Regions from separate parts of the Arthrobacter sp. Y3221048 genome, predicted to be linked through region 1. Evidence: predicted binding sites of a transcription regulator. Region 1 holds the regulator's gene; each other region holds the start of a gene.
What was found. Region 1 encodes LexA, which represses DNA repair genes until DNA is damaged. Its sites were predicted from a motif close to TCGAACANNTGTTCGA; they were not measured.
Positions count from the first base shown of each region.

Region 2: a site for LexA is predicted at 1,777-1,792, ahead of AC5RVS_RS00885 (LexA family protein). Genes of this name have one in related genera too.
Region 3: a site for LexA is predicted at 1,326-1,341, ahead of uvrA (excinuclease ABC subunit UvrA). Genes of this name have one in related genera too.

Region 1 is NZ_JBNHHX010000003.1:30,967-34,241, reverse strand. It holds gene AC5RVS_RS09090 (ATP-dependent DNA helicase) at 1-1,170, shown strand, start outside; gene lexA (transcriptional repressor LexA) at 1,278-2,027, opposite strand; gene AC5RVS_RS09080 (LysM peptidoglycan-binding domain-containing protein) at 2,326-2,679, shown strand; gene AC5RVS_RS09075 (histidinol-phosphate transaminase) at 2,752-3,275, shown strand, end outside.
Region 2 is NZ_JBNHHX010000001.1:184,911-188,185, forward strand. It holds gene AC5RVS_RS00880 (Y-family DNA polymerase) at 1-1,349, opposite strand, end outside; gene AC5RVS_RS00885 (LexA family protein) at 1,342-1,716, opposite strand; gene AC5RVS_RS00890 (ATP-dependent Clp protease ATP-binding subunit) at 2,030-3,275, shown strand, end outside.
Region 3 is NZ_JBNHHX010000005.1:168,195-171,469, forward strand. It holds gene AC5RVS_RS15480 (DNA topoisomerase IB) at 1-1, shown strand, start outside; gene AC5RVS_RS15485 (MBL fold metallo-hydrolase) at 95-739, opposite strand; gene AC5RVS_RS15490 (GntR family transcriptional regulator) at 849-1,232, shown strand; gene uvrA (excinuclease ABC subunit UvrA) at 1,431-3,275, shown strand, end outside.

The DNA.
Region 1 (3,275 bases):
AAGCACACGGGGATCAGCGTGGAACCGCTGAACTCCGCGGCCGACGCCCTGGAGGACGTCCTGCAGTCGGTGCCGACCGGGCTGTTGGCGGCCGGCCTCCGCGAGGAGCATGAATTGGTGCTCACGCAACTGCGGGAAGCCGCCCGTACAGCGCTTTCCGATTCCAAGCCGGACGGTGCGGGGGCAGCGGACGGCGGGCGGCAGATGGCGCGGTCACGGCTCTCTGCCGTGCTGGAGCTGGCTGAACGGCTGCTGTCCGCGCCCGACTCCCGGGAGGTCATCTGGGCGACCCGTCCCAGTACTTATGGCGAGACCGGCGACTACGCCGCCAATGACGACCAGCCGGCAACGCTGAACATAGCGCCGCTCTCCGTGGCGTCCCGGCTGCGCGAAGGCCTGTTCGACGAACACACGGTGGTGCTCACCTCGGCAACATTGTCCGTTGGGGGGACCTTCGACGCCGTAGCCGGGTCACTCGGACTGCTGGGAGCAGGCGCGCCGGCCTATTCCAGCGTTGATGTGGGCAGCCCCTTCGATTACCCCCGGCAGGGCGTGCTGTACGTGGCGTCACATCTGCCCAAGCCGGGCCGGGGCACCAGCCCCGAGCAGCTTGATGAACTGGAGGAGCTCCTGCTGGCCTCGCGCGGCGGCGCCCTGGGCTTGTTTTCTTCGCGGCGTGCGGCAGAAGAAGCTGCAGCGGAGATGCGCGAGCGCACCGACCTGACCATCCTGTGCCAAGGAGAATCATCGATGTCGGCGCTGGTCCGCCAATTCGCCGAGGAACCGGACGCCTGTCTGTTTGGCACCATGACGCTCTGGCAGGGCGTCGACGTTCCCGGTGCAGCGTGCCGGCTCGTGGTCATCGACCGGATTCCGTTCCCCCGGCCGGACGACCCGCTCACGACCGCCCGAACCCGGTCCGTGGCGCAGGCCGGGGGAAACGGTTTCATGACCGTTTCGGCGACCCATGCGGCTGTGCGGCTGGCGCAGGGGGCAGGCAGGCTGATCCGCGCCTCCAATGACCGGGGAGTTGTGGCCGTGTTGGACTCACGGCTGGCGACAGCACGCTACGGGGGCTTCCTGCGCAGCGCCCTGCCGCCCTTCTGGAGCACCAAGGACGGCGCCATGGCACGTCAGATCCTGGAGAGGCTGGCTGCTGCCGCTGCCTGAACGGGCCGTGGCAGCAGCCACGCCGGAGCGGTCGTCCGCCCGCCAACCGGGAACGGGCAAAGTCCCCCGGTGACCGGCAGAGGGGGAACTGAGTAGCTTGCGGCGGGTCAGAGGGCCCGCATCACCGAGACAACCTTGCCCATGATGGTTGCGTGGTCTCCCAGAATCGGTTCGTACTGGGTGTTCTGCGGCAGCAGCCAGGTGTGTCCGTCGCGCTGCCGGAAGGTCTTGACCGTGGCTTCGTCGTCGAGCAGCGCCGCCACGATGTCGCCGTTCTCGGCCGTGTGCTGCTGGCGCACCACTACCCAGTCGCCGTCACAGATAGCCGCATCGATCATTGAATCGCCCGAAACCCTGAGCATGAACAACTCGCCGTGGCCCACGAGCTGACGAGGCAGGGGCATGACGTCCTCGACCGCCTGATCCGCCAGGATCGGCCCGCCTGCCGCGATCCGTCCCACCAGCGGCACCATCGCCGTGTCGGACGAAGTGGTGAGTTCAGATACTGCAACGCCGCTGGAGCTGCGCAGCTGCTGCGGTTCATCGACTCCGACGATTTCCACACCCCCGTGCTCGAGTGTCAGCGGAGTCAGGATTTCCATCGCACGGGGACGCTTAGGGTCGCGCCTGATGTAGCCCATCTTCTCGAGTTGGGCCAGCTGATGCGTGACGCTGGACAGGCTCGCCAAGCCGACGGTGTCACCAATCTCGCGCATCGACGGAGGGTATCCGTTGGACATGACGGATCGCTGGATCGTCTCCAGGATCTTCTTCTGCCGCGGCGTCAGGCTGCGTCCCACTTTGACGGGTCGGCCGCGTCGCCTGGCTCCGGCTTTGGTGGTGCTCTCTTCGGACATATCCGGCCCCGGTCTCCCGTAGTGGTCCACGCGCCGTTGCTGCGGTAGCGGAACCGCGCATGGATTGTTGTCTCGGCTGTTTTGTCGGTGGCGGCTGGTGCACTGCTCTTACCGCCGCTTGACGCTTCCAACGCTAGGCGAGGCGGTGATGAATTTCAAACATTTGTTCGACTGAGTCTCGACAATGTTCGATCACCAGTGCTAGAACTGTAGGAGATACGTTCGAAGATATATTCGAACGCGACAGCCAGACGATCGAAACCAGCCGAAATAGATCGAAAATAGGAAAGGTGACACCATGTCCGCCCAGCTCGCACCGCAGGCCGCCGGCGTCCGTACCAGCACCAACCTCCGGCTGACCCGCAGAGGCCGTTTGTTGCTGATTGGCCTGCCGCTGATGCTGGCCGCGGCCGCCGCCCTGACCTTGATCGGTTTCTTCACGGCGCCGGCAATGGCCGCCGCCGGGGGGCTGGGGCCGGGGCCGGCGTCAACTGTCACGGTTGGCAGCGGCCAGACGCTGTGGGACGTGGCGGTACGGTCCGCCCCCGACCGCAACCCTCACGATGTCATTCTCGAGATCGCGCAATTGAACGGCCTCCAGGGAGACATCGTCCATGCCGGCCAGCAGCTGCTGGTCCCGTCCGCGCGCTGAGGCAGCCGTAACATGAGCTGCTTCGGCCCGCCCGATTCCTGCCCCGGGCGGGCCGAAGCTTAAACTGGACCGGTGAGTGAGCAGTTAGAACGCCTGAACCGCCTGCCGTTGCGGGACAATCTTCGGGGCTTGGAGCCCTATGGTGCGCCCCAGTTGGAGGTTCCCGTCCTCCTGAATGTCAACGAAAACACCCACGGACTGCCCGACGCCGTCCGTCAGGCCATCGTCTCGGCCGTTAGCGACGCGGCCGCGGGCCTGAACCGGTATCCGGATCGCGAGTTCACGAAGCTGAGAACGGCACTGGCCCGCTACTTGGGGCACGGCGTCACCGCAGGGAACATCTGGGCTGCCAACGGATCGAATGAAGTCCTGCAGCAAATCCTCCAGGCCTTCGGCGGCCCCGGCCGTACCCTGCTGAGCTTCCCGCCCACCTATTCGATGTACCCGCTGCTGGCCAGCGGGACGGACACGGATTATGTGGCTGTTCCGCGGGGGGCAGACTTCACGTTGTCGCCGGACGCTGCCGCCGCTGCCGTGGCCGACTCCGCCGCAAACGTCGTCGTTCTTTGTTCGCCCAACAACCCGACGGGAACCGC
Region 2 (3,275 bases), on a different contig from region 1:
TCGCTCCACTCGGTGGTGTAGCGCGGCGAGGAGAACTCGCGTTTCATTGACCACGCCGCCGGGGCGGCCAGCCCGCCCTGACCGAGACCGATCGCGGCTTCGCCGAACTTGGAACGCACGGCGCCCAACAGGTCGCCGATGTGCCGCTGTTCCAAATCGCTGACGAAGGGGTCGAAGGTCTGCTGCCCGGCCGCGGGTTCCAGCCCCGACAACAGCACCCCGGCCCGGACATAGTGGGCGCCGGGTACCAGGCAACCGCGCATGGCAGCCACGGCAGCCTTGGTCAGCTGGATTGGGTCCTGGGTAGGCGTCGACAAGTTGACGCTGGCCGCGGGAAACGCTCCCTCGCCACCGGCGAACCTGCTGGTCCCCGCCGTCACCGTCAGCACCGAGGCACGCAGTCCCTCGGCTGCCATCCGGGCCGCCCCGCGCTGGGCGTAAACCGCCATCACCTGGTCCATCTCCTCGAGCGTGGTCACCGGCGTGGAGAAACTCCGCGAGAACATGATCTGCTGCTTGTCGGCCCGCTCCTCCGTGTGCGGGATGCAGGGCGTCCCGTTCAGTTCCAGCACGGTTCGCTGCAGCACCACGGAGAATTTCTTGCGGATCGCCTGCGGGTCCGCGGCCTTCAGGTCTGCGATCGACTCGATCCCGAGGGCGTTCAGCCGTTTCCCGGTCCGTCCGCCCACGCCCCATAGCCCGGTGACCGGCACGCGCGACTGGATCCATGCGATGTCGGAAGCGGGCATCGAGCCCAGCGAGCACACCCCGGCCATCTGCGGATTCCGCTTGGCAACGTGGTTGGCAAACTTCGCCAGCGTCTTGGTCTGGGCCACGCCAACGCTGACCGGCACGCCCACCTGCCGGATCACGGCGGCCCGGATCCGGCCGGCAGTTTCCAGCAACTGGGTTTCATCGCCGGGCAGGCCCAGGAAAGACTCGTCGATCGAATAGACCTCCTGCCAGGTCCCGAACCGGCCGAGCACTTCCATCACCCGGGCGCTCAGGTCTCCGTACAGCTCGTAGTTGCTGGAGCGCGCGACCAGCCCCCACGCCTTGGCCCGCGGCGCCACCTGGAACCACGGCGTCCCGGTTTTCAGCCCCAGCTGTTTGGCTTCCTCGGAGCGCGCCACCACGCAGCCGTCATTGTTGGAGAGCACGACGACGGGGCGCCCCTCGAGGGACGGATCGAAGACCCGCTCGCAGGAGACGTAGAAATTGTTGACATCCACCAGCGCGATTCGTTCGCCGGGCCGGGATTCGGGCGGTTGGCCGAAGGTTGTGTTGCCGGACCCTGACGGCTGGCCGGAGGCCGCGGCGCCGGACCCCGATACGGGGCCGCTAGACATGGTGCAGGCAACGGGTGGCGACGCCCCAGATGCTCAGGTCCGCGAGTTCGCCCACCTCGGTGGGGACACCGCCGTCGTCCGCCTGCAAGCGCACGCCGTCCGCGGTGAGATGCAGGCGCCGGACCACCAATTCCCCGTCCAGCACCGCGATCACCACCGAACCGTCGCGCGGAGTCAGCGAGCGGTCCACGATCAGCTCATCGCCGTCGCTGATCCCGGCGGCGGCCATCGAGTTCCCGGCCACCCGCATCACAAAGGTACTGGTGCGGTCGCGGATCAAGTGCCGGTTCAGGTCGATGCCGCCGTGGAAGTAGTCCCGCGCCGGTGACGGGAAACCGCGCGCATCCTCGGGCGTTCCGGTGCCCATTTCCGGGCCGGCCGACGCATCCGACGGCTGCTCCAAACCGAACATCCCGGACCCCCGTCTTCGAACAAAGCTTCGAAGACAACACTAGCACCGGCCCTCACCCGGGCCCATGCCCCGGCAGTCCAGCAGTCCGGCCGCCCTATTGGATCCGACGATTCGGGCACAACAAATTCGCCCGAAATGAACGCCCCGCGCCACAACCCCAGGCAAGAGTGAGCCGACTTCACTCAAGTTTGCGGAACTTCTGGAATAATCTTCACCCGAAGGCGTTAACATGAGTCGAAGGCACTCACGTTCCACAGGAGGATCATTCATGCCACTGTTCTTCGGACCAGCTTCCGGCAACGGTTCATTCGACGAGTTCCTAGCCCGCTACCTGCAGGGCCAGCGGGCTGCCCAGTCGCGCACCGTTGACCTCACCCGCCTGCTCAGCCGCCGCACCCATGAAGTGCTGGCACAGGCGGCCCGGTTTGCCGCGGGCCTCGGCCACATCGAGGTGGACGCCCTGCACATTTTGCACGTCATGGCCCGTCAGGAGCCGGCCGCCAGCCAGATCAAGCTGACCGGCGCCGACCCGCAGGCCATCGCGCGCTCCGCCGAGCAGGGCCTGCCGGAAAAGACCGCCCCGACCCGCGAAACGCCGTCGCTGACGCCGTCCGCGCAGCGTGCCCTGCTGGACGCGCACCAGGTGGCCCGCGCGTTCGGTTCCACGTACATCGACCCCGAGCACCTGTTCGCGGCTTTCGTCCTGAACCAGGAGACCCCCGCCGGCCAGATCCTGGCCGGCTCGGGCGTGACCCCGATGGCGCTGCAGCAGGCGGCGGAGAAAGCTGCGGCGCAGGCCGGCGGCCCCAACACAACCGCCGGCCCGCAGCCGGGCGCGAACCCTCAGGCAGAAACGCCGATGCTGGACCAGTTCGGCACCGATCTGACCGCCCAGGCCCGGGAGGACCGGCTGGACCCGGTGATTGGCCGCGCCGACGAGATCGCCCAGACCATCGAAATCCTCGCGCGCCGGACCAAGAACAACCCGGTCTTGATCGGCGAGGCCGGCGTGGGCAAGACCGCCATCGCCGAAGGCCTCGCGCAGGCCATCGTGGCCGGCGACGTCCCGGAGCAACTGCGCGGCAAGCGTGTGGTCTCGCTGGATTTGCCGGGCATGCTGGCCGGCACCCGCTACCGCGGCGATTTCGAGGAACGCCTGACCAAAACCCTGGACGAGATCAGCGCCGCCGGCAGCGAGCTGATCGTGTTCATCGACGAACTGCACACCGTGGTCGGTGCCGGCGGCGGCGGCGAGGGCGGCATGGACGCCGGCAACATCCTCAAGCCCCGGCTGGCCCGCGGTGAACTGCACCTGGTCGGCGCCACCACGCTGGGCGAGTACCGCAAGGTGGAGAAGGACCCCGCCCTGGAGCGGCGCTTCCAGCCGGTCATGGTCGGCGAGCCCTCGATCGAAGACGCCGTGCAGATCCTGTCCGGGCTGAAGGACCGCTACGAGGAACACCACCAGGTGGCCTACACCGACGAAGCGATCCGCGCCGCCGTCGAGATGTCCT
Region 3 (3,275 bases), on a different contig from region 1:
ACAGGGGAGCGAAAGCAGCCCGCGGCGCTAGAATTAGAGGGCCCCGGCAGGCGGGATTCCCCCCAACGTCCACGTCTGTCGGGGTTGACGCGCCCTACCAGCCGCGCGATTTCCACGCGTCCAGATGGGGCCGTTCAGCCCCGAGCGTCGTACCTGCGCCATGGCCCGGATGGACCACCGTATCGTCCGGCAGGTAGTTGAACACCCGTTCGACCACGTCGCTGTAGAGCGACGCAAACCGCTCCGGATCCTTTTGCGTATTGCCCACCCCACCCGGAAACAGCGAATCTCCGGTAAACAGGTGCGGGGGACCATCGGGTGCGCGGTAAAGCAGCGCCACGGAACCCGGCGTGTGCCCGCGCAGCTTGATGGCTTCCAACGAGAATCCGTCGAACCGGCCGACGTCCTGATGCTCGAGCGCAACGTCAGTCCGCACCTCGATCTCAGGAATATCCTCCGCGCCGGCCGCCGTCTTGGCCCCTGTGGCGGCTACCGCCTCCGGCAAGGCCCGGACATGGTCCCAGTGGCTGTGCGTGGTCACGATCAGGGCGACCTTGGCCGGCTGGTCCGCATCCCCGGCGCCGTCGCGCAGCAGTTGCTCAATGGCCGGAAAGTCGTCGGCAGCGTCAATCAACACCTGGGTGCCGGAAGCCTTGGCTGTCAGCAGATAGACATTGTTGTCCATCTCGGAAACGGAAATGCCGCGGACGGTGACTGCAGGATCTTCGTGAAGCAACATGCTTCCCAGCCTACCGACAGTCGACCCGGACGGCTCAGGATGTCATTCTGGTTGTAGCAGTGGACAGGCAGCCGGATGCTGCGGACACGACGGGGAGCGGGCGCAGGCGATGGAAGCGAGCGAGTTTGACTGGCGGATGAACCGCGACAGCGCCGTGCCGCTCTTCGAGCAGCTCAGGCTGCGGATCATCGAAGCAGCCGACGCCGGCGAACTGCCGGTGGGCACGAAGCTGCCGCCCGTCAGGCGGCTGGCCGATCATTTGGGCGTGGTCCCGAATACCGTGGCACGCGCCTACCGGGAGCTCGAAACTGCCGGCCGGGTGGAAACACACGGCCGGGCCGGTACCGTGGTGAGCGCCGGCGCAGGCAAGGCCCGCCAACAACTGGGCGATGCCGCCGAAGCGTTCGCCCGCGCCGTTCACGGCCAAGGCATCGGCGGCAAGGAAGCACTCGCCGCCGCCAGGGCCGCGTTGGAGCGCCACGGCATCAAGTAGGCGACGCGGCAGGCGGCCGGTGCCTCATAGACGGCGCCCTGCGGACAGCCGCTGTCCGCAGCGGCCTCCGGCCGTGACCGATGCAATACAAGTTCGAACGAATTTTCGATTAGAGTAGATACCGTGCTAAAAGCAAGCGAAACGTCCGTCCCGGCGACCGATTCCGAGTCCGCCACCCCCGTTTCCCGCTCGGCGGACATGTCCCGCCTGGTAGTCAAAGGCGCCCGCGAGCATAATCTTCAGAACGTCAGCGTGGACCTGCCCCGCGACGCCATGATCGTCTTCACGGGACTGTCCGGCTCCGGCAAGTCGTCTTTGGCTTTCGATACGATCTTCGCCGAGGGCCAGCGCCGGTACGTGGAATCGCTTTCCTCCTATGCGCGAATGTTCCTGGGGCAGGTGGACAAGCCTGATGTGGACTTCATCGAAGGCTTGTCGCCGGCGGTGTCGATCGACCAGAAATCCACCAGTCGCAACCCGCGCTCTACCGTGGGAACAATCACCGAGATCTACGACTACCTGCGCCTCCTGTGGGCCCGCGTCGGCCGCCCCTTCTGCCCCCAGTGCGGTGAGCCCGTGGAGAAGCAGACCCCGCAGCAAATCGTGGACCAGCTGCAAGAGCTTCCCGACGGGACGCGCTTCCAGATCCTGGCTCCGGTAGTGCGCGGGCGCAAGGGCGAGTTCGTCGACCTGTTCAAGGAACTGAGCACCAAGGGCTTTTCCCGCGCCAAGGTGGACGGCAAGCTGGTGCAGCTGAGCGAACCGCCGAAGCTGGGGAAGCAGTACAAGCACACCATCGAGGTGGTGGTGGACCGGCTTGTGGCCAAAGAAGGCATCCATCAGCGTCTGACCGATTCGGTGGAGACCGCCCTGGCGCTGGCGGAGGGCCGCGTCCTGGCTGATTTCGTGGATATTGCCGAGGACGAGCCGGGCCGTACTCGTGCCTTCTCGGAACACTTGGCCTGCCCGAACGAACACCCGCTCGCCATCGACGAGATCGAACCGCGCTCGTTCTCGTTCAACAATCCGTTCGGTGCCTGTCCGGCCTGCACCGGTATCGGCAGCAAGCTCGAAGTCGATGTGGACCTGGTGGTCCCGGATCCGGACCGGAGCCTTTCTGAGGGCGCCATCGCCCCGTGGTCATTGGGCAAAGCCACCCAGGAGTACTGGACCCGGCTGCTCGAGGGGCTCTCCCACGAACTGGGGTTCTCCATGGACGAGCCGTGGAAGAACCTGCCGAAGAAGGTCCGGGAAGCCGTACTGCACGGCAAGGACTTCAAGGTCGTGGTGCAGTACCGCAACCGCTTCGGCCGGGAGCGCAAATACAGCACTGGTTTCGAAGGCGCGTTCCAGTACATCCACCGAAAGCATGAGGAAACCGAGTCCGAGTGGGCGAGGGACCGTTACAAGGAGTACATGCGTGAGGTGCCGTGCCCGGAGTGCAACGGGGCGCGGCTGAACCCCGCGTCGCTGTCCGTGCTGATCAACGGCAAGTCCATCGCGGAAGTGTCTGCCCTGCCGCTGCGCGAGGCAAGTTCGTTCCTGGCCGCTCTGGAACTCTCCGCCCGCGAAACCCAGATCGCCCACCAGGTACTCATCGAGATCCAGGCGCGCTTGCGCTTTCTCCTGGACGTCGGCCTGGAGTACCTGAACCTTGAGCGCGCCGCCGGCACGTTGTCCGGCGGAGAAGCCCAGCGCATCCGGCTGGCAACGCAGATCGGCTCCGGTCTTGTCGGCGTGCTCTACGTGTTGGACGAGCCCTCGATCGGCCTGCACCAGCGGGATAACCGGCGGTTGATCGAGACCCTCACGCGGCTGCGCGACCTCGGCAACACCCTGATTGTGGTGGAGCACGACGAGGACACCATTGCCGAGGCCGACTGGATAGTGGACATCGGACCGGGCGCCGGCGAGCACGGCGGCGAAGTGGTCCACTCCGGCTCGCTGCAGGAACTGCTGGACAACACGCGTTCCATCACCGGTGACTACCTGTCGGGCCGGCGCCGGATCGAGCTGCCGGCCAAGCGCCGGAAGATGGACAAG